Regions from separate parts of the Micromonospora sp. WMMD967 genome, predicted to be linked through region 4. Evidence: riboswitches for the same ligand, from Rfam matches in the RefSeq annotation. Region 4 holds a riboswitch; each other region holds the start of a gene.
The links. A riboswitch is a leader RNA that binds a small molecule or an ion and turns the genes downstream of it on or off. The one in region 4 is predicted to bind cobalamin.
Positions count from the first base shown of each region.

Region 1: it holds a riboswitch for cobalamin, as region 4 does, so the genes downstream of both, O7631_RS20020 (ribonucleoside-diphosphate reductase subunit alpha) here and O7631_RS17970 (peptidase) in region 4, are expected to answer to the same signal.
Region 2: it holds a riboswitch for cobalamin, as region 4 does, so the genes downstream of both, O7631_RS19980 (CbtB-domain containing protein) here and O7631_RS17970 (peptidase) in region 4, are expected to answer to the same signal.
Region 3: it holds a riboswitch for cobalamin, as region 4 does, so the genes downstream of both, O7631_RS26045 (acyl-CoA thioesterase) here and O7631_RS17970 (peptidase) in region 4, are expected to answer to the same signal.

Region 1 covers NZ_JARUBK010000001.1:4,476,537-4,482,032, forward strand. The annotation lists gene O7631_RS20010 (FadR/GntR family transcriptional regulator) at 1-62, opposite strand, end outside; gene O7631_RS20015 (enolase C-terminal domain-like protein) at 70-1,464, opposite strand; cobalamin riboswitch at 2,097-2,311, shown strand; gene O7631_RS20020 (ribonucleoside-diphosphate reductase subunit alpha) at 2,501-4,864, shown strand; gene O7631_RS20025 (ribonucleotide-diphosphate reductase subunit beta) at 4,906-5,496, shown strand, end outside.
Region 2 covers NZ_JARUBK010000001.1:4,466,822-4,472,317, forward strand. The annotation lists gene O7631_RS19960 (histidine kinase) at 1-1,001, shown strand, start outside; gene O7631_RS19965 (response regulator transcription factor) at 1,006-1,644, shown strand; gene O7631_RS19970 (histidine phosphatase family protein) at 1,696-2,280, opposite strand; gene O7631_RS19975 (CbtA family protein) at 2,277-3,050, opposite strand; gene O7631_RS19980 (CbtB-domain containing protein) at 3,041-3,244, opposite strand; cobalamin riboswitch at 3,279-3,434, opposite strand; gene O7631_RS19985 (amidohydrolase family protein) at 3,694-4,572, shown strand; gene O7631_RS19990 (ABC transporter permease) at 5,085-5,496, shown strand, end outside.
Region 3 covers NZ_JARUBK010000001.1:5,779,875-5,785,370, reverse strand. The annotation lists gene O7631_RS26055 (copper chaperone PCu(A)C) at 1-158, opposite strand, end outside; gene O7631_RS26050 (copper resistance protein CopC) at 224-2,356, opposite strand; cobalamin riboswitch at 2,486-2,700, shown strand; gene O7631_RS26045 (acyl-CoA thioesterase) at 2,819-3,331, shown strand; gene O7631_RS26040 (zinc-dependent alcohol dehydrogenase family protein) at 3,472-4,458, shown strand; gene O7631_RS26035 (hypothetical protein) at 4,482-4,682, opposite strand; gene O7631_RS26030 (ATP-binding cassette domain-containing protein) at 5,309-5,496, opposite strand, start outside.
Region 4 covers NZ_JARUBK010000001.1:3,886,713-3,892,208, reverse strand. The annotation lists gene alaS (alanine--tRNA ligase) at 1-148, opposite strand, end outside; gene def (peptide deformylase) at 200-754, shown strand; gene tsaD (tRNA (adenosine(37)-N6)-threonylcarbamoyltransferase complex transferase subunit TsaD) at 751-1,788, shown strand; cobalamin riboswitch at 1,875-2,026, shown strand; gene O7631_RS17970 (peptidase) at 2,114-3,163, shown strand; gene O7631_RS17965 (hypothetical protein) at 3,193-3,645, shown strand; cobalamin riboswitch at 3,755-3,972, shown strand; gene metE (5-methyltetrahydropteroyltriglutamate--homocysteine S-methyltransferase) at 4,091-5,496, shown strand, end outside.

The sequences.
Region 1 (5,496 bases), 590 kb from region 4:
TTGAACCTCCCGTCCAGGATCATCTGCTTGATGCCGTTCACCACTTCGTCGGTGCGTGACATGGTCCCCCTAGCGGCCAGCGGATGTGGCCGTCCCACCCGCGATCACGTACGGCTCCGGAGATGACACGGTAGTCGGGTCGGCCGCGGCCCAGTAGTGGCCGTCGGGAAAGCGGTAGAGCGCGATCGACTCGGGGCGCATCCGCGTGGAGTAGCCGGGCTGGTCGGGCAGGACGTAACCGCTGCCCGAGCCGGTGTCGCGGATGACGCACGGGTCGGTGAAGTGCTCGTGCAGGTGGTCGACGAACTCGGTGACCCGGTTGGTGAGGTCTCCCGAGACCGCGACGTAGTCGAGAACCGACACGTGCTGGACCATCTCGCACAGCCCGACGCCGCCGGCGTGCGGGCAGACCGGTACGTCGAACTTCGCGGCGAGGAGCAGCACGGCGACGATCTCGTTGATGCTGGCCAGCCGACCGGTGTCCAACTGGCAGAAGTCGATGGCCCCGGCCTGGAACAGCTGCTTGAACATCACCCGGTTGTGGCAGTGCTCGCCGGTGGCGACGCCGATCGGGGCGACGGCCCGGCGGACGGCCGCGTGACCCAGGATGTCGTCGGGGCTGGTCGGCTCCTCGATCCACAGCGGTGTGAACCGGGCGAGGGCGGTGACCCACTCGATGGCCTGGCCGACGTCCCACACCTGGTTGGCGTCGATCATCAGGTTGCGGTCCGGGCCCAGGATCTCCCGGGCGATGGCGCACCGACGGATGTCGTCGTCGAGGTTGGCGCCCACCTTGAGCTTGACGTAGCCGTAGCCGCTGTCGACGGCTTCCTGGCACAGCCGGCGCAGCTTGTCGTCGCCGTAGCCGAGCCAGCCGGCCGAGGTGGTGTAGGCGGGGTAGCCGGTCCGGTGGAGCTCGGCGAGGCGGTCGGCCTTCGTGCTCTCCTTGGCTCGCAGGATGGCCAGTGCCTCGTCGCGGGTCAGCGCGTCGGACAGGTAGCGCAGGTCCGCGATGTCGACGAGTTGGTCGGGGGTCATGTCGACCAGGAGCCGCCACAGCGGCTTGTCGGCGAGCCGGGCCACCAGGTCCCACGAGGCGTTCAGCACGGCCGCGAGCGACAGGTGGACGACGCCCTTCTCGGGCCCGAGCCACCGCAGCTGCGAGTCGGACGTGAGGAGGCGGTAGACCGCCCCCATGTCGGCCGCCATCGTCGCCACGTCCAGGCCCACGAGGAGCTGTGCCTGGTGGACCGCCGCGGCGGCGACGATGTCGTTGCCCCGACCGATGGTGAAGGTCAGGCCGTGGCCCGCGAGCGGCGCGCCCACGCTGTCGGTGCCGTCGGTGTGCAGGACGACGTAGGCCGCTGAGTAGTCGCCGTCCTTGTTCATGGCGTCTGACCCGTCAGCGGTCAGGGAGGTGGGGAAGCGGACGTCCTCGACGGTGACAGCGGTGATCTGCGGCATGCGCTCCTCGCCCGACTAGGCAAAAGATCAGATGATCATTCGGAGTATACGGAGGCTGGTTCAGGTGCGTCAACGACGTCGATCACCTGACCGATGCAGACATCCAATGTTTCTGATCGGGATCGGACGCCGGGCGAGAGGCGCTTCCCACCTGGTGTGTTCGGATGCCGAGCGACCGCCGTCATGGCGGCGGTACCCCGCCGTCGCGGCCCGCGATCGCGCATTTGCGCCACGGTCGAAACCCAATCCGCTGGTAGTGGGCGCGCGCTGTCCGAAGTGGGACCCCGGCCGGTGGAATGTGTCGAATGGTGGGCGGCGGCGCGCCGCTCGGAACGAGGGTCGGAGCCAACGGCCGACCGAGGGTTTTGAAGATTGGATGTTCACTCTGACCGTCGACATCGACGGTCGATTATGGGCAACGTTCCTTACATCTGGATCCTGCATACATCACATCTTTGTGGACCGTTGTTCGACCACCCGGCAGCCTTGTCGCGCCACTGACCGCCGCCTCCCGCCGGCCCCCGCCGCCCGGGGCCGGCGGCGGGGCGCGGTCGGGTGACGGTCGTCACCGCCTCCGCCGCCGACACGCCAGCACCGACATGTGGGGTGTGACAACCGCTGGGTCCCTATATATGGTGTCGAACGCAGCTGGTTCGACCGCTCACCCAGGGCGGTCGAGGCAAGAGGGAACCCGGTGGAAATCCGGGACTGTCCCGCAGCGGTGAGTGGGAACGACAGCCGTCATCAGCACTGGACCACACGGTCTGGGAAGCGACGGCCGGTAGGAGACCGGCGAGCCCGGTCGCGCCCACGAGTCCGAAGACCTGCCAGCGCGCCGCGTACCCGCACCCGGGTGTGCGGCGGTCCGAGGCCGCGTGGGACGGCTGACGCCATGTGACCCACGCCGCCGGCGTGGCGTCCGTCGGTGTCTGTCTCCGCGCGTTCGGACCTCCAGGTCTCGAACTCCGAGGAGCGAGTGGTGACAGTCACCGAGGTAGTCCCGGCCAGCGCCGACGCGGCACCGCGGCGGACACCGATGCAGGTCCGCAAGCGCGACGGCGGCACCGAACCCGTGGACGTGAACAAGATCGTCCGGGCGGTCGAACGGTGGGCCGACGACCTGACCGACGTCGACCCGATGCGCGTCGCCACCCGCACGATCAGCGGCCTGTACGACGGCGCGACGACAGCCGAGCTGGACCGGCTGTCCATTCAGACCGCGGCCGAGATGATCGGTGAGGAACCGCAGTACTCGCGCCTCGCCGCCCGCCTGCTCGCCGGCTACGTCGACAAGGAGGTGCGTCGGCAGGGCATCGCCTCGTTCAGCGCGGCGATCCGGACCGGCCACACCGAGGGCCTGATCGGAGAAGACACCGCCGCGTTCATCGCCACGCACGCCGCGGTGCTCGACGATGCCATCGACCCGGACGGCGACCGGCGGTTCGAGTACTTCGGGCTACGCACCGTCTACGACAGGTACCTGCTGCGCCACCCCACCAGCCGGGCGGTGCTGGAGACTCCGCAGTACTGGCTGCTGCGGGTGGCCTGTGGCCTGTCCCGTACGCCGGACGAGGCGGTCGGCTTCTACCGGTTGATGTCCAGCCTGGCGTACCTGCCCAGCTCACCGACGCTGTTCAACTCCGGCACCCGGCACACCCAGATGTCCTCCTGCTACCTGGTCGACTCACCGCTCGACGAGTTGGACTCGATCTACCAGCGCTACGCCCAGGTCGCCAACCTGTCCAAGTTCGCCGGCGGCATCGGCATCGCGTACTCCCGGGTCCGCTCCCGGGGCGCGTTGATCCGCGGCACCAACGGGCAGTCCAACGGGATCGTGCCGTGGCTGCGCACGTTGGACGCGAGCGTCGCGGCGGTCAACCAGGGTGGCCGGCGCAAGGGCGCGGCGTGCGTCTACCTGGAGCCGTGGCACCCGGACATCGAGGAGTTCCTGCAACTGCGGGACAACACCGGCGAGGACGCCCGCCGCACCCACAACCTGAACCTGGCCAACTGGGTCCCGGACGAGTTCATGCGCCGGGTCGAGGCCGACGAGATGTGGTCGCTGTTCGACCCGCACGAGGTGCCCGAGCTGCCCGACCTGTGGGGGGAGCGGTTCGACGCCGCGTACCGCGAGGCCGAGGCGCAGGGCCGCTACGTCCGGCAGGTCCCGGCGCGGGAGCTGTACGGGAAGATGATGCGCACCCTGGCCCAGACCGGCAACGGGTGGATGACCTTCAAGGACGCGTCGAACCGGCTGTGCAACCAGACCGCCGAACCGGGCAACGTGGTGCACCTGTCCAACCTCTGCACCGAGATCGTCGAGGTGTCCAGCGACGCCGAGACCGCCGTGTGCAACCTCGGCTCGGTGAACCTCGCCGCCCACCTCGTCGACGGTGACATCGACTGGGAGCGGCTGCGCGCCACGGTGCGTACCGCGGTGACCTTCCTCGACCGGGTCATCGACATCAACTACTACCCGACCACGCAGGCGGCGGCGAGCAACCCCCGCTGGCGGCCGGTCGGGCTCGGGCTGATGGGCCTGCAGGACGTCTTCTTCGCACTGCGGCTGCCGTTCGATTCGCCCGCCGCGCGGGAGCTGTCCACCCGGGTCAGCGAGGAGCTGTACCTGACCGCGCTGGAGACCTCCGCCGACCTGGCCCGCCAGTACGGCGCGCACCCGACGTACCCGCAGACCCGGGCCGCGCGGGGTCAGTTGCAGCCCGACCTGTGGGGTGTCGAGGGTACGCAGGCCACCCGGTGGGACGCCCTGCGGGAGCAGGTCGCGGCGCACGGGCTGCGCAACTCACTGCTGGTGGCCGTCGCCCCGACCGCCACCATCGCCTCGATCGCCGGGTGCTACGAGTGCATCGAGCCGCAGGTGTCGAACCTGTTCAAGCGCGAGACGTTGTCCGGGGAGTTCCTCCAGGTCAACACCGCTCTGGTCCGCGAGCTGAAGGCCCGGGGTCTGTGGACCGACCGGATCCGGTCGGCGATCAAGCGGGCCGAGGGGTCGGTGCAGGACATCGCGGAGCTGCCGGCCGGCGTCCGGGAGTTGTTCCGCACCGCGTGGGAGCTGCCGCAGCGGGCGCTGATCGACCTCGCCGCCGCCCGTGCCCCGTTCATCGACCAGTCCCAGTCACTGAATTTGTTCCTGGCCGCGCCGACCATCGGCAAGCTCTCCTCGATGTACCTGTACGCCTGGAAGGCCGGGCTGAAGACCACCTACTACCTGCGCTCGCGCCCCGCGACGCGGATCCAGCAGGCCACCGTCAGCGCCGTCGCACCCGTGGCCGCCGCGCCCGTCGCCCTTGCGCCCGTCGCCCTCGCGCCTGCTGCCCTCGACGCGGAGGCGCTGGCCTGCTCGCTGGAGAACCCCGAGTCGTGCGAGGCCTGCCAGTGACCGCCGCCCACCCCATCACCGCCGACACGAGGACCACGCACATGCTGCTCGACCCCGGGATGGACCTCACCCTCCGCCCGATGCGCTACCCGCACTTCTTCGACCGCTTCCGCGACGCCATCCGCAACACCTGGACGGTCGAGGAGGTCGACCTGCACGCCGACCTCGCCGACCTGGACAAGCTGTCGCCGGCCGAGCGGCACCTGGTCAGCCGCCTGGTGGCGTTCTTCGCCACCGGCGACACGATCGTCGCGAACAACCTGGTGCTCAACCTGTACCAGCACGTGAACAGCCCCGAGGGTCGCCTCTACCTGTCCCGGCAACTGTTCGAGGAGGCGGTGCACGTCCAGTTCTATCTCAACCTGCTCGACACGTACGTGCCCGACGAGACCGAGCGGTTCGAGGCCTTCGCCGCGATCGAGAACATCCCCTCGATCCGCCGCAAGGCGGAGTTCTGCTTCCGCTGGATCGACTCCCTGGGCGATCTTCGGGAGCTGCGCTCGCGCGAGGACCGGCGAGCGTTCCTGCTCAACCTGATCTGCTTCGCCGCCTGCATCGAGGGGCTGTTCTTCTACGGCGCGTTCGCGTACGTCTACTTCCTGCGCTCCCGTGGCCTGCTGCACGGCCTCGCC
Region 2 (5,496 bases), 580 kb from region 4:
GCCTCGCGGTCGGCCTGCTGACCTGGCGGCGCCGACAGGCCCCGACGGTCCTGCTGGCTGGTGCCCTGGTGGCGACCGCCCTCGTGTCGGCCCAGGTGACGGTGGTGGTCGCGCTCTACACGCTGGCAGAGCGCACCATGGCGCGGCCGAAGGTCGCCGTGAGCGTGCTGGTCTCGGTGCTCCTGGTCGGCACCCCGATCTGGCGGTACGCCGGCGCGGACGGAGCGATCCCGGTCACCGTCGCGGTATGCGTTGCTCCGGCTCTCCTCGGCCTCTACGTCGGCACCCGACGCGAGCTGGTCGAACGGATACGGGAGCGGGCCGAACGCCTCGAACGCGAACAGCACCAGCGTGTGGCCCAGGCCCGGAGCGACGAACGGGCCCAGATCGCCCGTGACATGCATGACGTCGTCGCCCACCGGGTGGCGCTGATTGTGCTGCAGGCCACCGCCCTGGAGGTGGCCGAGGGCGAGGACGCGGTGGTCCGGGGACAGCAGATCGGAGCGATCGGGCGTGAGGCACTCGCGGAGCTGCGTGCTCTGGTCGGAATTCTCCGCAGCGATGATGACGCGCCGATTGCCCCGCACCCCGGCCTCGCCGATCTCGATGCGTTGGTCGCGGACTCTCGGCGGCTCGGTGTACCGGTCACCCTGGACGTGGAGAAGAAGACCGCCGAACGCCTACCGCTGCTGGTCGAGCACGCTGCCTATCGCATCGTCCAGGAGTCCCTGACCAACGTGCACAAGCACGCACCGGGTGCCAGAACCCGGATCCGCGTCGGGCAGACACGGCAGTCGCTCCAGGTGATGATCAGTAGCGGCCGCGGACGGCCCACGACGGCCCCGCCTCTGCCGGGTGGCGGCCACGGACTCCTCGGCCTCGCCGAGCGCGTTCACCTGATCGGCGGAAAACTGACCTCGGGCCCCACAGCCGATGGTGGATTCAGCCTGGTTGCCGAGCTACCGATCGCACCGGGAAAGGACCATGACCTCACCGACTAAGACGTTGATCGTCGACGACGAATGGATGGTGCGTTCGACGCTGCGCACCATCCTCGACGCGGCCCCGGACATCACGGTGGTGGGAGAGGCGTCCGACGGAGCCGAAGCGGTCGAGTTCGCCCGGACGCGCCGGCCCGACGTCGTCCTCATGGACATCCGCATGCCGCGGACCGACGGGCTGACCGCGATCGAGCGGATCGCGCGGCTCGATCGGCCACCACACGTCGTCGTGCTCACCACGTTCGATCTCGACGAGTACGTGCACACCGCGCTTCGCTACGGCGCCGTCGGCTTCCTGCTCAAGGATGCCTCCGCCGAGGACATGCTCAACGCGGTGCGCAGCGCGGCGCGCGGTGACGCGATGATCTCCCCGAGGGTTACCCGCAGGCTGCTTCGACAGTTCTCCGGCCCGACAACTGATCGGCGCAGCAATGCCGAACAACGACTCGCGGTGCTTACCGAAAGGGAGCGGGAAGTCCTGGTAGCCGTCGGCGGCGGCTTGTCCAACACCGCGATCGCGGCCACGCTCTTCATGAGCGAGGCGACGGTGAAGACGCACGTCAGCCGGATTCTGGCGAAGCTGGGCCTGACAAACCGGGTCCAGGCAGCAATTCTCGCCTACCAGGCCGGGGTGCTGGACTGACCGCAACCCGCCAGCCCCGACGGCAGGGGCCAGCAGGGTGGCGGCGTGACCTCAGTCCGCTCGCGGCGCGGTCAGTCGTAGGTGCCAGCGGCTGCCCTGGCTGGTGAGCCGGACCACGGCCAACGGCTCCACGTCCACCTGCCGGTACGTCGCCAACGGCAGGCCCAGGGCGTGCACGACCGCAACCCGGATCACCAGCGGGTGCGTGATCGCGGTGATTCGGCGGTCGGCGCCGCGTTGCCCGTCCAACCAGGCACCGACCCGGTCGCGCACCGCAGCGACGGACTCGCCGCCGTGCGGTGCGGACTCCTCCGGTTCGGACATCCACTGGTGCAGCGCCTGCGGCTGCTCGACGGCGACCTCCTCGACCGACCGTCCGGTCCAGTCGCCGTAGTCGCAGTCCGCCAACGCCGCCTCGATGGTGGGCAGCAGACCGAGTGCGTCGGCGGTATCGGTAGCCGCTGCGGCGGGACTGGACACGCAGGCGTCGTCGACGCCCAGGTGCCCACGTCCGGCCAGGGCGAGGGCGGCACGCAGACCGCCCTCGTCCAAGCCGTCGTCCGAACCGCCGAAGCGGGCCCGACGCAGGGCGGTGGTGTGCGCGTGGGCGACCAGCCGGAGGCTGGTGGCGGTCACGTGCCCGGAAGTGCAGCGGCGGCCCGGCGACGCCGGTCGTGGTGCATCAGGGCCGCGAACAGCAGGCCGATCCCGGTCCAGAGCACCACCTGGGTGCCGAGGGAGGCCAGCCGGAAGTCCCACAACAGCGTCGCGGGGAAGTCGGCGGGGACCTCCTGGAACGACGGAAGCACCACATAGGAGACCACGGTGACCAGCAGGAATCCGCCGACGGCCGCAGCGACGCGTTGCCACAGCGGTGCCTGCGCGCCAACCGATCGGTAGCCCAGCGATCCCGCCCACACCGCCACCAGACCGAGCACCACCATCAGTAGGTAGGTGACGGTGCGTTGGTTGATGGTGGCCGGATCGCCGACCGCCGGCGGGTTCGCCGGGTACTTGAGGAACGGCACGACAACCGCGCCGAGCAGCGCCGCGCCGGCCAGCAGCAGACCCGACCGTCCGTCGTCGTAGGTCCGCCGACGACGCGCCAGCAGGACGTACGCCGTGGCCAGCAGGCCACCCATCGCGGCACCGAACAGGCCGGTGGCCAGGAACAGGCCGCCGCGCTGACCGTTGCGGCTGACCAGGGCATCCTCGTGGTCGTGCGCACCGGTGGCCGGCTCGGCATGCGCCGACGCCGCCTCCTCGATCGCGATGGCCGCGTCGACGTGCGGCTCGCCGGCGACATAGGCGAACGTCCCGGCGAGCAGACCGGCGATCAGACCGGCGAGCAGGCCGCGGACGAGGACGGTGACGAACGGGGGAGCGGTGGTGGCCGTCAGTGGCACGGAACACCCAGCAGGTGCCGGCCGTCGTGCATCAGCTCGTGCAGGTACATGCCACTGCGCGACACCGCGCCCTGGTCGAAGGCGACGAGGTAGGCCAGCAACGCCAGAGCGGCGACGGTCATCAACACCGTCCACAGCAGACGCGTGGTGCCAGCGGGATTCACCAACGGCTGGCTGGACGTGGAACTGGACATGTGCTCACGAACCTCCCCGGGGATGACGCGTCCCCATCGCAAGGCTGCGGACGACCGAGCGTCCTGGCTCGCGGCCCCTCTTGAGGTGTAGGGAACCGCTCACAGTGGCGCGACCGCGCCGGAATCACACCGGCTTCCCTCGCGTCGCCGCAGATAGTGGGTCGACGGTATCGGTGCCGCCTCAGGCGGTCAACCCGGTCCCCGGACGGCGACCCGCCGGCTCGCCGACGTGCGGGTAGCGGCGCATCGTCGCTTCGGTCAGTCGACGGTGTTCGCCCGGCCGGAGTGCTGGGGAGTTCCGGCTGGTGGGCGCGTTCTGCGGCCTGCGACCGGTCTGTTACCGCTAACATGGTCATCCTGCCAGATCGGTCGACGGCACCGGGCCGAGCCGGAGGGCCGACCAGTGGCGGAGCGGGGTGGGTGGACGTGAGCGCGCCGGGTCGGGTCCGATGACGACCGGTGCGGCCGTGCGGCAGTCGGGGATCATCGACGCGCACCATCACCTCTGGGTTCGCGCCCGACACCCGCAACCCTGGATCGACCCGCACACCATGGCCGCGATCGACGACGACTTCACCCCGGTCGATCTCGGCCCGGCTACCCGGGTCGCCGGAGTCACCCAGACCGTCGTCGTGCAGTCCGTCGCCGCCCGGTCGGAGACGCCGGAGCTGTTGGGGATCGCGGCCGACGACCCTCTCATCGCCGGAGTCGTCGGGTGGGTCGACCTCACCGCCGACGATGTCGTCGAGCGCCTGGAGCGACTTCGGGCGGCGCGGGGCGGCGAGCGGCTCGTCGGTATCCGTCATCTGGTCCAGTCCGAGCCCGACCCGGCGTATCTCGACCGCCCCGACGTGCGGAGGGGTGTCGCCGCGGTCGGTGCTGCCGGCCTCGCCTTCGACCTGCTCGTACGCCATCATCAGCTGTCGGCGGCCACCCGGCTCGTCCGTGACCTGCCCCAGGTCCGGTTCGTCCTGGACCACCTCGGTAAGCCACCGCTCGGCAGCGGGGGCCTCGCCGACTGGCCCCGGGACCTGCGGACGCTCGCCGCCGCACCCAACACGACGGCGAAGATCTCCGGCCTGGTGACGGAGGTGAGCGGCAGTTCCTGGACGGTGGCGGACCTGCGGCCGGCCGTCGAGCACGCACTGGACGTGTTCGGGCCGGGCCGGCTGATGTTCGGCTCGGACTGGCCGGTGTGTCTGCTCGCCACCTCGTACACCCGCTGGGTCAGGGTCCTCGGCGACCTGCTGGATCCGCTGACCGACGACGAACGCGCGGCGATCTGGCGACAGACGGCCAGCCGGGAGTACCGGCTCGCGGCGTCGTGACCCGCCGGGAGGCCGTCGGTTGACCGGCCGGGAGTTCGGCGGAGAATGAGGTGCCCGCAACCGCCACCGGGCATAGCATGTTATCGATAACATGCTCGCGATGGCCCGCCGGATCGAGCCGGTGGGTCACCCTAGGGTGCGGGGTGCGCATGGTCGTCGGGGCCGGACCTGCCGATCCAGTGTGGACTCCTGCCGGTTCGGTGTCCCGTGACCAACCGTCGACAGAGGTCGCCGCGACGCTCGGCCGCACTTGTGCCGATTTGATCAGACGTATGTGCGGGGCGGCTCTGGTAACGATGTCAAAACATGGTTGTAAGACCTTGGCAATCCACGGGGGTGCATGGCATGGTAACGGCTGATCAAGGGAAACATCTGACCTATCGTGACGGTGCGGCAGGTCGACGCCAAGTTCTCTCCTCCGTGGGGAGGCTCGGTCGCTCATAGGTGCTCGGCGCGACGGCGGGTCCTTCCGTCGAGTGCCGGCCCCACACATGGGGAGGTCAGGTCCGACGATGAGTACCGCCGAGGCATCCGCCGGCACGCAGCGCGGCGACATCGGTGACTGGCTCCGGGAACGGATCTCCCACGCCGTCTCCGAGTTCACCGCCGCCACCGCGTTGGTCGTCCTGTTCGTCGCGCTGACCTTCGCGAGTCCCTACTTCCTGACGGCGGACAACCTCTTCAACATCGGGGCCCAGACGGCGGTGATCGCCATCATCGCCACGGCGCAGACCATGGTCATCATCACCAAGGGCATCGACCTTTCGGTCGGGTCGGTGGCCGCGCTCGCCGGCGTGCTGGGAGCGATGACAGTCCGCGACCTCGGCTTCTCCCTCCTGGCGGCCACGGCGGTCGCGATCGGCGTCGGCGCGCTGGCCGGGCTGTTGAACGGTCTGCTGGTGACGGCCGCCCGGATTCCACCGT
Region 3 (5,496 bases), 1.9 Mb from region 4:
CCGGCGTCCGGGTTGGCCGAGGACGACGCGGACGGACTCGCCTGCCCGGTCGACGGAGAGTCGGACGATCCGCATCCGGCGGCGCCCACCGCCAGGATCGCGGCGGCGATGACGGCGGCCGAGCGGCGGCGCGGACCGAGCGGGCTGGTGCTGAGCATGTGTTCTTCCTCCGATGGTTGCTGCTGGCTGGATGGTCGGCCGCAGCGGGGAGAAAGTTCCAGGCTCAGGGCACGTTGATCGTGTACTCGGCGGTCTGCACCTTCCCTTCCACCTGGAAGTCGAAGAAGGCCCGGTACCGGCCCGAGCTGGGCGCGGTCAGCCAGAACTGGACAGTGCCGTCGACCAGCTCCTGCTCCGGGTGGACGTGCACGTAGCCGAGATCGCCCTCGCGGACGACCACCAGGTGCCCGTACGCGCCCAGGTAACGCTCCAACTGCGCGGGCCCGGCCGCGTCGGTGCGCTGGACCTGGAACTGCATCGGCGCGGTCACCCCCACCGTCGGGGTGCCGCTCATCGACACCGCGTACGGCCCGGCCGTCGCCTGTGCCTGCGCCGGCGGCAGCGCGGCCGGGGTGTGCGCCCCCGGCACCGTGTGGTCGACGCCCAGCACGAGAGGCACCTGCGCGCCGTTGGCCGCCGTCACGGAGAAGTCGGCGTAGACGCGGTAACCACCGGGTCGGGCCAGCGTCAGGGGGACGCTCCAGGTGCCGTCGGGGGCCATCGTCGGGTGTACGTGCTGGTAGCCGGTCAGGTCGCGGCCCACCACGATCATGTGCAGCGGCTTGTCGTGGACGACCGCGAAGCGGGTCGCCGGCTGCCGGTCGGTCCCGACGATCCGGAAGCGGTAGTCGGCGCGTACCCCGGCGGGTTGGGACCGCTCCACCGGTTGCAGGGTGTACCCACCGGCGCTGACCGTCGTCCCGGTCGCCAGCGTCTCGCCCGCCGCGCCGTCACCTCGGTGCGTGTGCGGACCGGTGCCCGCCGGGTGTTGGTGCCCGTCGGTCGCGGATCCCGCCGGCCCCGAAGCCGGCGGACCGCCGGCCGGCTGCCGGGCGGTGTTCGACGGGCTCTGGTCGCCGGTGCCGATGCGGGCCAGCCCGAACCCGGCCAGCAGGGCGACCACCAGCCCGCCGACGAGCAGCGCCAGGTGGCCGTTGCTGAGCCGGGACCCGGGTGCCACCCCGGCGAGGTCCGTGTCCGGCCGGTGGCCGGCCTCGACTGTCGACTCTTGGTCGGTGGTGGAAGGGGCCTGCGCCTCCTGATCGGTGCTGGCGACGGCCTTCGCCTTCTGCTCAATGGGCGTCGGATCGACCGCGTCGGTGGGCGTCGGGTCGACGGCGACGCCCGTGCGGGCCGTGACGACCGCGTCGCCCGTCCGCGCCGCCGGCACGGTGGCCGGTCGCCGCTTACCACCCGTGGGCTTCGTGCCGACACCGCTCACCGCGGCGGCCGTCCTGCCGGCGGAGGACTTGGCGGCGGCCGTCTTTGCGGCGGCGGCCCTGGCTGGGCTGGTCTTGCCGGCGGAGGGCCGGTTCGTGGTGCGTGCGCCGCCGCCGCGTCGACCGGAGGCCGCCGGCGAGGTACGGCCCCGTCCGGTGGGTTTGCCGGTGGACGCCGTCCGGCGACGCCAGACGACGAATCCGGCCGCCGCCACGAGTGCCGCGATCGCCGCCGCCCAGCCGGCCCAGGCCAGTCCTCCGGAGCCGCTCTCCTCGCCCGGCCCGGTCGGCGGGGCCGCCGCAGCTCCGGTCGGCGGGGTCACCGGCTGGGCCGAGGTGGTCGGCACCGCCGACGCCTGCCCGGACGACCCGTGCTGCTCGGTGGCGGCCACCAGCGCCGGGTCCGGCTGCGTCGTCGGCGGGCTCCACCCCTTGGGTGCCGCCGTCACCGGCCCGTTGTAGCGGAACGTCAGCGTGCCCCGCACGGTGTCGCCGTCCGAGGCGACCGACAGGTAGCTCACCGAATACTGGCCCTTGGCTGGCAGGTGGGTGACCGCCACCGTCGCGGGAAACCCGGTCGTGTACTCCCGTGGCTCGAACTGCCCGTTGACCAGGAAGTACTCCCGTACCGGCTTGTCCAGCGGCTTCGGCTCCCCGTACGACCAGCTGTTGTCGACCCGGATGCCGCCCGGGGCGGTGACAGTGAAGAACGCGTTCGGCGCGGCCTTTTCGGTGAAGAAGAGCTGCACCGCCGTCAACGGCTCGCTCACGGTGGCCCCACCCGCCGGCGTGGACATGGCGAGAGTGCCGTGAGCCGAGGCGGGTTGGGCGGACGCGAGGAGTGCGACCGCCGAGGCGAGGAGGAGCGCGAGGACACCCGAGAGCACCCGCCCCGGAGTCTGAGGGAGACGACGCATCTGAATATCCTGACCGGAGTGAGGCTTTTTTCAAGAGCTGGCGATCTTTTTCCTCACATGGCAAAAGCTGACGACGCTCCGGCGCCGCCTCCGCGCTGTGCCCCCGGTACCGGGACTTCCCTGGCCAGCTATGCTGCGGGCGGCGCTGGTTCGCCCCGTCGTGACCGTCGGGGCGTCGTAAGAGGGAACCCGGTGGAAGTCCGGGACTGCCCCGCAGCGGTGAGTGGGAACGAACGCCGTCATCAGCACTGGGCCGTCGGCCTGGGAAGCGACGGCCGGTAGGAGACCGGCGTGACCGGTCAGGCCCGCGAGTCCGAAGACCTGCCCGCGCTGCGCACACGACCGTGTGCGCCGCCGTCGGCCTCGCGGGTGGGCTGAGCGGGTGACGTGCCGTCCGTCGGCGCGTGCTCGTCGGGTGTCCGCGTACCGGTGGTGTGGTTTCCCGAGAGACGGACTACCGCTGTGCACGACACCGCCACGATCGCCGGCCGAGCGCCGTCGGCGTCGCACCTGACCCTGTCGCAGATCATGGACCAGCACCACACCAACCTGATGGGTACGGTGCACGGCGGCCGGATCCTCAACCTCATCGACTCGGTGGCCGGAGTCGTCGCCGCCCGGCACTCCGACGGGCCGGCGGTCACCGCCGCCATCGACGAGACCGCGTTCCTGCGCGCGGTGCGGGTCGGCGACGTCGTGCACGTCGACGCTCGGATCACCTGGGCCGGACGCAGCTCGATGGAGGTCGCGGTCAAGGTCACCGCCGACCGGTGGGACCGGGCCGTTCCGCCCACCGACGTGGCCACCGCCCACCTGGTCATGGTCGCCATCGACGACGACGGCCAGCCGAGGACGGTGCCGCCGCTGCTACCCGAGACCGACGGGGACCGGAGGCGCTACCGCGAGGCGGAGATCCGTCGGGAGCACCGGTTGGCGTTGCGGAGGGCGCTGCTCGACGGCGTCGACGAGGGCTGAGGGGCGGCTCGGGCTCTCGCCCCGTTCAGCGGATCTCGCCCGAATCGTCGTCCTGGCCGTCACCCCGGATGTCACCCGGGCGGCACCCCCAGTTGGATAGCGTCCACGTGATGTCTGGATCACGGAGGGTGTGAATCGTCATGCGCGCTGCGGTGCTGCGGGAGTTCGACAGGCCGCTGACGGTCGAGGAGATCGATCAGCCCTCTCCCCAGGCGGGGCAGGTGCTGGTGCGGATCGTCGCCAGCGGGGTCAATCCACTCGACACGAAGATCCAGGCCGGACAGGCCGCGCACGCGCGCGTACGACCGCCCGCGGTGCTCGGGTTGGACCTTGCCGGGGTCGTCGCCGCTGTCGGCGCGGAGGTGGCCGGCTTCGCGCCGGGAGACGAGGTGTACGGGCTGTGCGGGGGAGTGGGTGGGCTACCGGGTTCGCTGGCCGAGTACGCCGCCGTGGACGCCCGGTTGCTGGCCCGCAAGCCTGGCGGCCTCTCGATGCGCGAGGCCGCCGCATTGCCACTGGCGGCGATCACCTCCTGGGAGGGGCTTGTCGACCGCGCCGGGGTCCGCGCCGGGCAGAAGGTGCTGGTGCACGGCGGTGCCGGCGGTGTCGGTCACGTGGGCCTGCAACTCGCCCAGGCAAAGGGTGCCGAGGTGTACGCCACCGGCGGGCCGGCGAGCGTACGGGTGATCGAGAGCCTGGGTGCCGTGCCCATCGACTACACCTCGACCAGCGTGGAGGAGTACGTCGAGAGGCACACCGCTGGTGAGGGGTTCGACATCGTCGTCGACAACGTCGGTGGCGCGACGCTCGACGCGTCGTTCGCGGCGGTACGCACCTATCACGGGCACGTCGTCAGCGCGCTCGGTTGGGGCACCCACTCGCTCGCCCCGCTGTCGTTTCGTGGCGCGACCTACTCCGGCGTGTTCACCCTGCTACCGATGCTCACCGGCCGGGGCCGCGAACATCACGGCGACATCCTGCGGGAGATCGCGACGCTGGCCGACGCCGGCGCGCTGCGCCCGCGACTGGACCGGCGTCGGTTCACGCTCGACACCATCATGGACGCTCACCGTGTGGTCGCCGACGGCATCGCCGAGGGCAAGGTCGTGGTGGACATCGCCGACTGACCGGCCGGGACGTCAGGTAGGGCTTACGCGTTGCCGTGACCTGCCGCGTCGATGAGGCCTCCGAGACGGTAGCGCAGGACGCGGGCCTGGCTGATCGACATCGCTACCCGGTCGGACGCCAGGCCCCCGGTCGCGCTCAACACCACAGTGGTTTCAGCCGCCGCATGGGCAGTTTGGACCAACGCCACCGTGATGATCGACGCTTCCGGTCGGTTGGTGTCCACGTCCGAGACATGCGACCGGTGTTCCCCGCGCCGGTCGCACCCGTCGCGACCGCACCACCGGGGATGCTGGTCGTCCGCCGCCAACGCCCCGGTGGCGAAGATGTGCACGAACCCGCATCGCCGCTCCACGTCCCGCGTCATCGGGGCCGTGGCGGTGGTGAACCCCGCTGCCGTGATGGCGTCACCCGCCGTGTTCGGGTGTGCGGCGGCTCGAAGCGCGTGCGCCACTGGCGTGCGATGCCCCACCGAGGAACCAGATCCGCTCCGGTCTGCGCTTAATCCGCTGATCCGAAGCGGTCGAAGACGGCCCGTGCGCCAAGCGATCGACCACCGAAGAGATGCCTGCCGTTCCACTCGATCGTCCGCTCGAATGAATCCCCTACGCAGAAGTGCAGGCGACCGCCTATGCGCCCGTTGCCGGGAGTCCACAGCCGAAGTGGAAGGTGGTCGACGAGCCAGGCGAGCACGGCGAGACCATAGCTGACGCCGGGTCGAGCGGTTGTCGCCACGATCCGCGCAACATCAGGGTTGTTGCTGCTTCCCGCACGTCGGAGGCAGCAGTATCCGGGTAGTTGCGCGGATCATGACTGTCGCACGGTCCGCCCGGGGTGGGACCCGGCGGTCCGTCAGGTCCGGGTCGGGGTCGTGCTGTTCAGGTCGACGATCCGGTCGGCCCAGCGGTCCATCAGGGTCTGGTCGTGGCTGATGACGAGGACACCGGCCCGCTGGGTTCGCTGGTAGTCGCGGATGATGGCGGCGACGTGCGCCTGGGTCGAGGCGTCCAGCATCGCCGTGGCCTCGTCGCAGAGCAGGT
Region 4 (5,496 bases):
GGAAATACGGCACGAACTGCACCATGCCGGCGTTGACGAACAACAGATTCGGGTCGCTGATGGCGGGCAGCGGAGCGGACGGCACCACAGCGTGACCATTCGCCTCGAAATGCGCGAGGTACCGCCGCTTGATCTCCGCCGTCCGCACCAGACCACTCCCCTACTGCCAAGATTTTGCAATTGCATACTATGGGCAGCTATGGAGAGGCATGTCGGCACCCCACGACCGATCACCCGTTACGGCACCCCGGTCCTGCACCGCCGATGCACCCCGGTGACCGTGTTCGACGACGCGCTCGCCGCACTCGTCGACGACATGTTCGCCAGCATGTACGCCGCCCACGGGGTCGGCCTGGCCGCCAACCAGATCGGCGTCGACGCCCGGATCTTCGTCGTCGACTGCCCCGACGCCACCGACACCCACACCGTCGCCCACGTGATCAACCCGGTGCTGCACCTGCCCGAGCAACGCGACCTGGTCATCGACTCCGAGGGCTGCCTGTCCGTGCCGGGGCAACGCGCCGACCTGGCCCGATCCGCCACCGCCTCCGTCACCGGCGTCGACCTGCGCGGTGAGCCGATCCGCCTGGACGGCACCGGCACCCTCGCCCGGTGCTTCCAGCACGAGGTCGACCACCTCGACGGCCTCGCCTACGTCGATCGACTGCCCGTCAAACTGCGCAAACAGCTCCTCGCGGCCAGCGCCGAACACCCCGGTGTCGGCGCCGGCGTCAACCAGGACGCCGACGCGTGACAGTTGTCCTCGGCATCGAGACGTCCTGCGACGAGACCGGCATCGGGATCGTCGCCGACGGCGTCCTGCTCGGTGACGCTCTCGCCACGAGCATGGACGAACACGCCCGCTTCGGTGGCGTGGTCCCCGAGATCGCCGCCCGCGCGCACCTGCACGCCGTCACCCCCATGGTCGAGCACGCACTGGGCCAGGCCGGGATCGGCTTCGCCGACATCGGCGCGGTCGCCGCCACCGCCGGACCCGGGCTCGCCACCGCCGTCCAGGTCGGCCTGGCCGCCGGCAAGGCGTACGCGCTGAGCCTCGGTGTCCCCCTCTACGGCGTACACCACCTCGCCGGCCACGCGGCCGTCGACGTCCTCGAACACGGGCCGCTGCCGGCCCGCTGCGTCGCCCTGATCGTCTCCGGCGGGCACACCAGCCTGCTGCTGATCGGCGACCTCGCCCGCGACCCGGTCGTGCACCTGGGCGACACCGTCGACGACGCCGCCGGTGAGGCGTTCGACAAGGTGGGCCGCCTGCTCGGCCTGCCCTACCCCGGCGGACCCGTCATCGACCGGGTCGCCCGCGACGGCGACCCGACGGCCATCGCTTTTCCCCGCCCGATGACCGGCCCGCAGGACGCCCCGTACCGGTTCTCGTTCTCCGGGCTCAAGACCGCTGTCGCCCGCTGGGTCGGACACCACGGTGACCGGCCGCTGCCCGTCGCCGACGTCGCCGCGTCGTTTCAGGAGGCCGTCGCCGACACCCTCACCCGCAAGGCTCTCGCCGCCTGCCGCGACTACCAGGCCGACACACTGCTCCTCGTCAGCGGAGTCGCCGCCAACAGCCGGGTCCGCGCCCTCGCCGAAGAACGCTGCTCCGCGGCCGGCATTCACCTGCGGGTGCCGTCGCCACGGCTCTGCACCGACAACGGCGCGATGATCGCCGCCGTCGGAGACCTCCTCGTCCGCGCCGACATCTCCCCCGACCGGCTCGACCTCGGCCCCGACCCGTCCGCCGTCCTTCGTGGGGCGCTGCTGCACGGCCCCCGCTGACCGGCACCAGCCAGCGCAGCGCCCCGCGGGTAGACCCGGCTGTCTGCGCCGACGCTGCCCGTCGGATCACGGACATTGACGGGGAGCCCAGACGTGGGAACACTGTCCGTCACAACTTCATACCTGTGTGCTGACGGGGGAAGTCCGGTCGAAATCCGGCGCTGGCCCGCAACGGTAGGCGGCGACACACGTAGTGACGCCGCGAGCCCGATTACCCGTCAGTCCGCATGACCAGCCTCCCCACCCGTCGTGGCCCACGGGTCGGAGCCGCCCGAACCGGAGTCGGGTCGTCTCGGACCACCGGAGCCCGGAAAGGCGTCGCTTCATGGTCAACCGTCCCCTCCGGCACCGCGCCCGCGTCTTCGTAGGCGCTGCGCTCGCCGCCCTCACGCTGTCCCTGACAGCCGTACCCGCCGCCGCCACCGCGTCGCCGCCGACCCTCAACAAGGTCGATGCCGCCGCCGGCTGGCTCGCCCGCCAACTGGTCGACGGCGAGCGGTTCGAGGTCGTCTACGACGGCATCGCGTATCCCGATCAGGGCCTCACCCTCGATGCGGTGTTCGCCTTCGCCGCAGCCAAGACGGCCGACACGAACGCGGCGAACGCCATGTCGTGGCTCGCCCAACCGGCCGTGATCAGCGGCTACATCGGTGACGGCACCGAGGCGTACGCGGGCGCGACCGCGAAACTCGCTCTGGGTGCCCAGGTCCGCGGCCTCAACCCGGCGACGTTCGGCGGTGTCGATCTGCTCACCCGGCTCAACAGCCTGCTGACGCCTAGCGGCCGGTACTCCGACCGGTCGGCGTACGGCGACTACAGCAACACCTTCACCCAGTCCTTTGCGGTGCTGGCGTTGGACCGGGCCGGAGGCGCACCGTCGTCGGCGGTGACGTTCCTGGCCGCGAGCCGGTGCGCCGACGGTGGTTTCCCGCTGCTCTTTGGGCAGCCGACCTGTGTCAGCGACGTCGACGCGACCGCTCTGGCCGTTCAGGCCCTGCTGGCCGCAGGCCGTCCGTTGGTCGCGGCTTCGGCCGCGCAGTGGCTGGTCTCTGTGCAGGGCGCTGACGGCTCGTTCGCCGCGAACGGCGTGGCCAACGCGAACAGCACCGGGCTCGCCGCCCAGGCGCTCTTCGCCGCCGGTCGGTCGTTGGCCTGGCTACACGCCCGCCAGTTCCTGCTCAGCCTGCAGGTCACCTGCACAGGCACGCCGGCCGATCGCGGCGCCATCGCGTACACCCCCGGCGGATTCGATGCGAGCACCGCCGCCCGGGCCACCGCTCAGGCCGTACCCGGCATCGCAGGCGCCGGGCATGCGACCCTGTCGGCCACCGGCGCTCACGCTGCCGCGCCCGTCCTGGCGTGTGCGCCATGGTGACCCGTCGGCGGGCGACGATGCGCCGACGGATGGCACTGCTGTTAGCGGCCACCGTCGTCAGCGTCGGCCTGGTCGCCGTCGACCCGGTGCCACGTGCCGCGCACGCGGCGGCGTGCGCCCCGGGTGCGGGCGTCACGGTGGTGGTCGACCTCACCGCGTTCGGCCTCGGTGTCCAGACCGGCTGCCGGCTCGGTGACCCGCCGACCGGCCTGGCCGCCTTGCAGGGAGCCGGCTTCGCCGTGACGGGCACCCAACGGTGGGGTCTCGCCTTCGTCTGCCGAATCAACGGCTATCCCACAGCCGCCTCGGAACCGTGCGTCAACACGCCGCCCGCCAGCGCGTACTGGTCGTACTGGCACGCGGCACCCGGCGGCACCTGGTCCTACAGCACCCTCGGCGCGAGCAGCTACAACCCCGCCCAGGGCACCGTCGAAGGATGGCGCTTCGGCTCCGGGCAGGCTCCGTCCATCTCCCCGCCGTAGTCGGCCTTGGCCGGGAGTCCGGGCCTAACCGGACTCCCGGCCCGTCCAACTCTGGGCGACAGGAAGAATCCGCGTGCCGCAGCGGCACCGGGGATCAGCTTCCGGCCGTACGATGGTCGGCAGTGCTGGTTCGCCGCACCGTCACGGTGTGGCGTCGTAAGAGGGAACCCGGTGGGAAACCGGGACTGCCCCGCAGCGGTGAGTGGGAACGACCGCCGTCATACGCACTGGACGCATGAGCGTCTGGGAAGCGACGGCCAGTAGGAGATCGGGTCGCCCCGGTCACGCCCACGAGTCCGAAGACCTGCCCGCACCGCGTACGCGTCCGCGTGCGCCGCCGTCGGCCTCTCGGGAGGGTCAGGGCGAGGCCCGGTCGTCGTCCCGTGCCCTGCCGTGTCCCTCCAGTGTGGTCGGTGGTCGACCTCGAGGGAAGGACACCCATTCCGTGACCGCACCGTTCGGGCTGAGCACCGTGCTCGGCTATCCCCGCATCGGTCCCCACCGCGAACTCAAGCACGCCGTCGAGTCCTACTGGGCGGGCCGGATCGACGCCAACGCTCTTCAGGAAATTGCGGCCAGCCTCCGCGTCGACGTGTGGCGCACGCTGCGCGACGCCGGCCTGGACGCGGTTCCGTCGAACACGTTCTCGTTCTATGACCAGGTGCTCGACACCACCGTTCTGGTCGACGCGGTCCCGGACCGGTTCCGCCGCCTCGGTCTCGGCGACCTGGACACCTACTTCGCCATGGCGCGTGGCACGGAGCGGGAGCCGGCGCTGGAGCTGACGAAGTGGTTCGACACCAACTACCACTACCTGGTTCCGGAGGTCGGCCCCGGCACAGCGTTCACGGCCCGCCCGGATAAGGCGGTGCGGGAGTACGGCGAGGCGAAGGCACTCGGCGTCACCACCAGGCCGGTGCTGGTCGGGCCGGCGACCTACCTCCTGCTGTCCAAGGCCACCGAGGACGCACCGGAAGGGTTCCGGCCCTTCGACCGGCTCGATGACCTCGTCGCGGTCCACGAAGACATCCTCGGCACCCTGGCCGATGCCGGCGTCGAATGGGTTCAGCTCGACGAGCCCGCGTACGCCGCCGACCGCACCCCGCAGGAGATCACCGCGCTGCGCGCCGTATACCGCCGGCTCGGCCTTCTGAAGCACCGGCCACGGTTGTTCGTCGCGTCGTACTTCGGTGACCTCGGCGACGCGTTGCCGGCGCTGTTGGGCACCCCGGTCGAGGCGGTCGGCATCGATCTGGTCGCCGGGCCGGGCAACCTGAACCGCCTCGCCGCCGCCGGCCCGCTACGCGGGAAGACGATCGTCGCTGGACTGGTGGACGGGCGCAACATCTGGCGTACCGACCTTCGCACCGCCACCGCGACCGGTGCCGTACTGACCGCCCTGGCCGACCATGTCGCGGTGTCGACATCCTGTTCGTTGCTGCACGTGCCGGTAGACCTCGCCGCCGAACCTGACCTCGATGGGGACCTGCGTGTCCGGCTCGCGTTCGCCCGGCAGAAGGTCGACGAGGTCGTCGCTCTCGGACGCGCACTGCGCGACGGTGTCGGTGCCCTGCCCACTGCTCTGCCGCCGACCCCGGCGGCCTGGCGTAACGACGGTGTCCGGGCCCGACTGGACGCGCTGCCCCCCGAGCACCTACGGCGCGGGCCGTACGCGCAGCGGGCCGCCACCCAGCAGGCCCGACTGAACCTTCCACCGCTGCCCACCACCACCATCGGATCGTTTCCCCAGACCACGGAGCTTCGCCAGGCCCGTGCGGCGCACCGGGCCGGGCAGCTCGACGACACCGGCTACGCCGAGCGGATGCGCGCCGAAGTCGCCCACGTCATCGC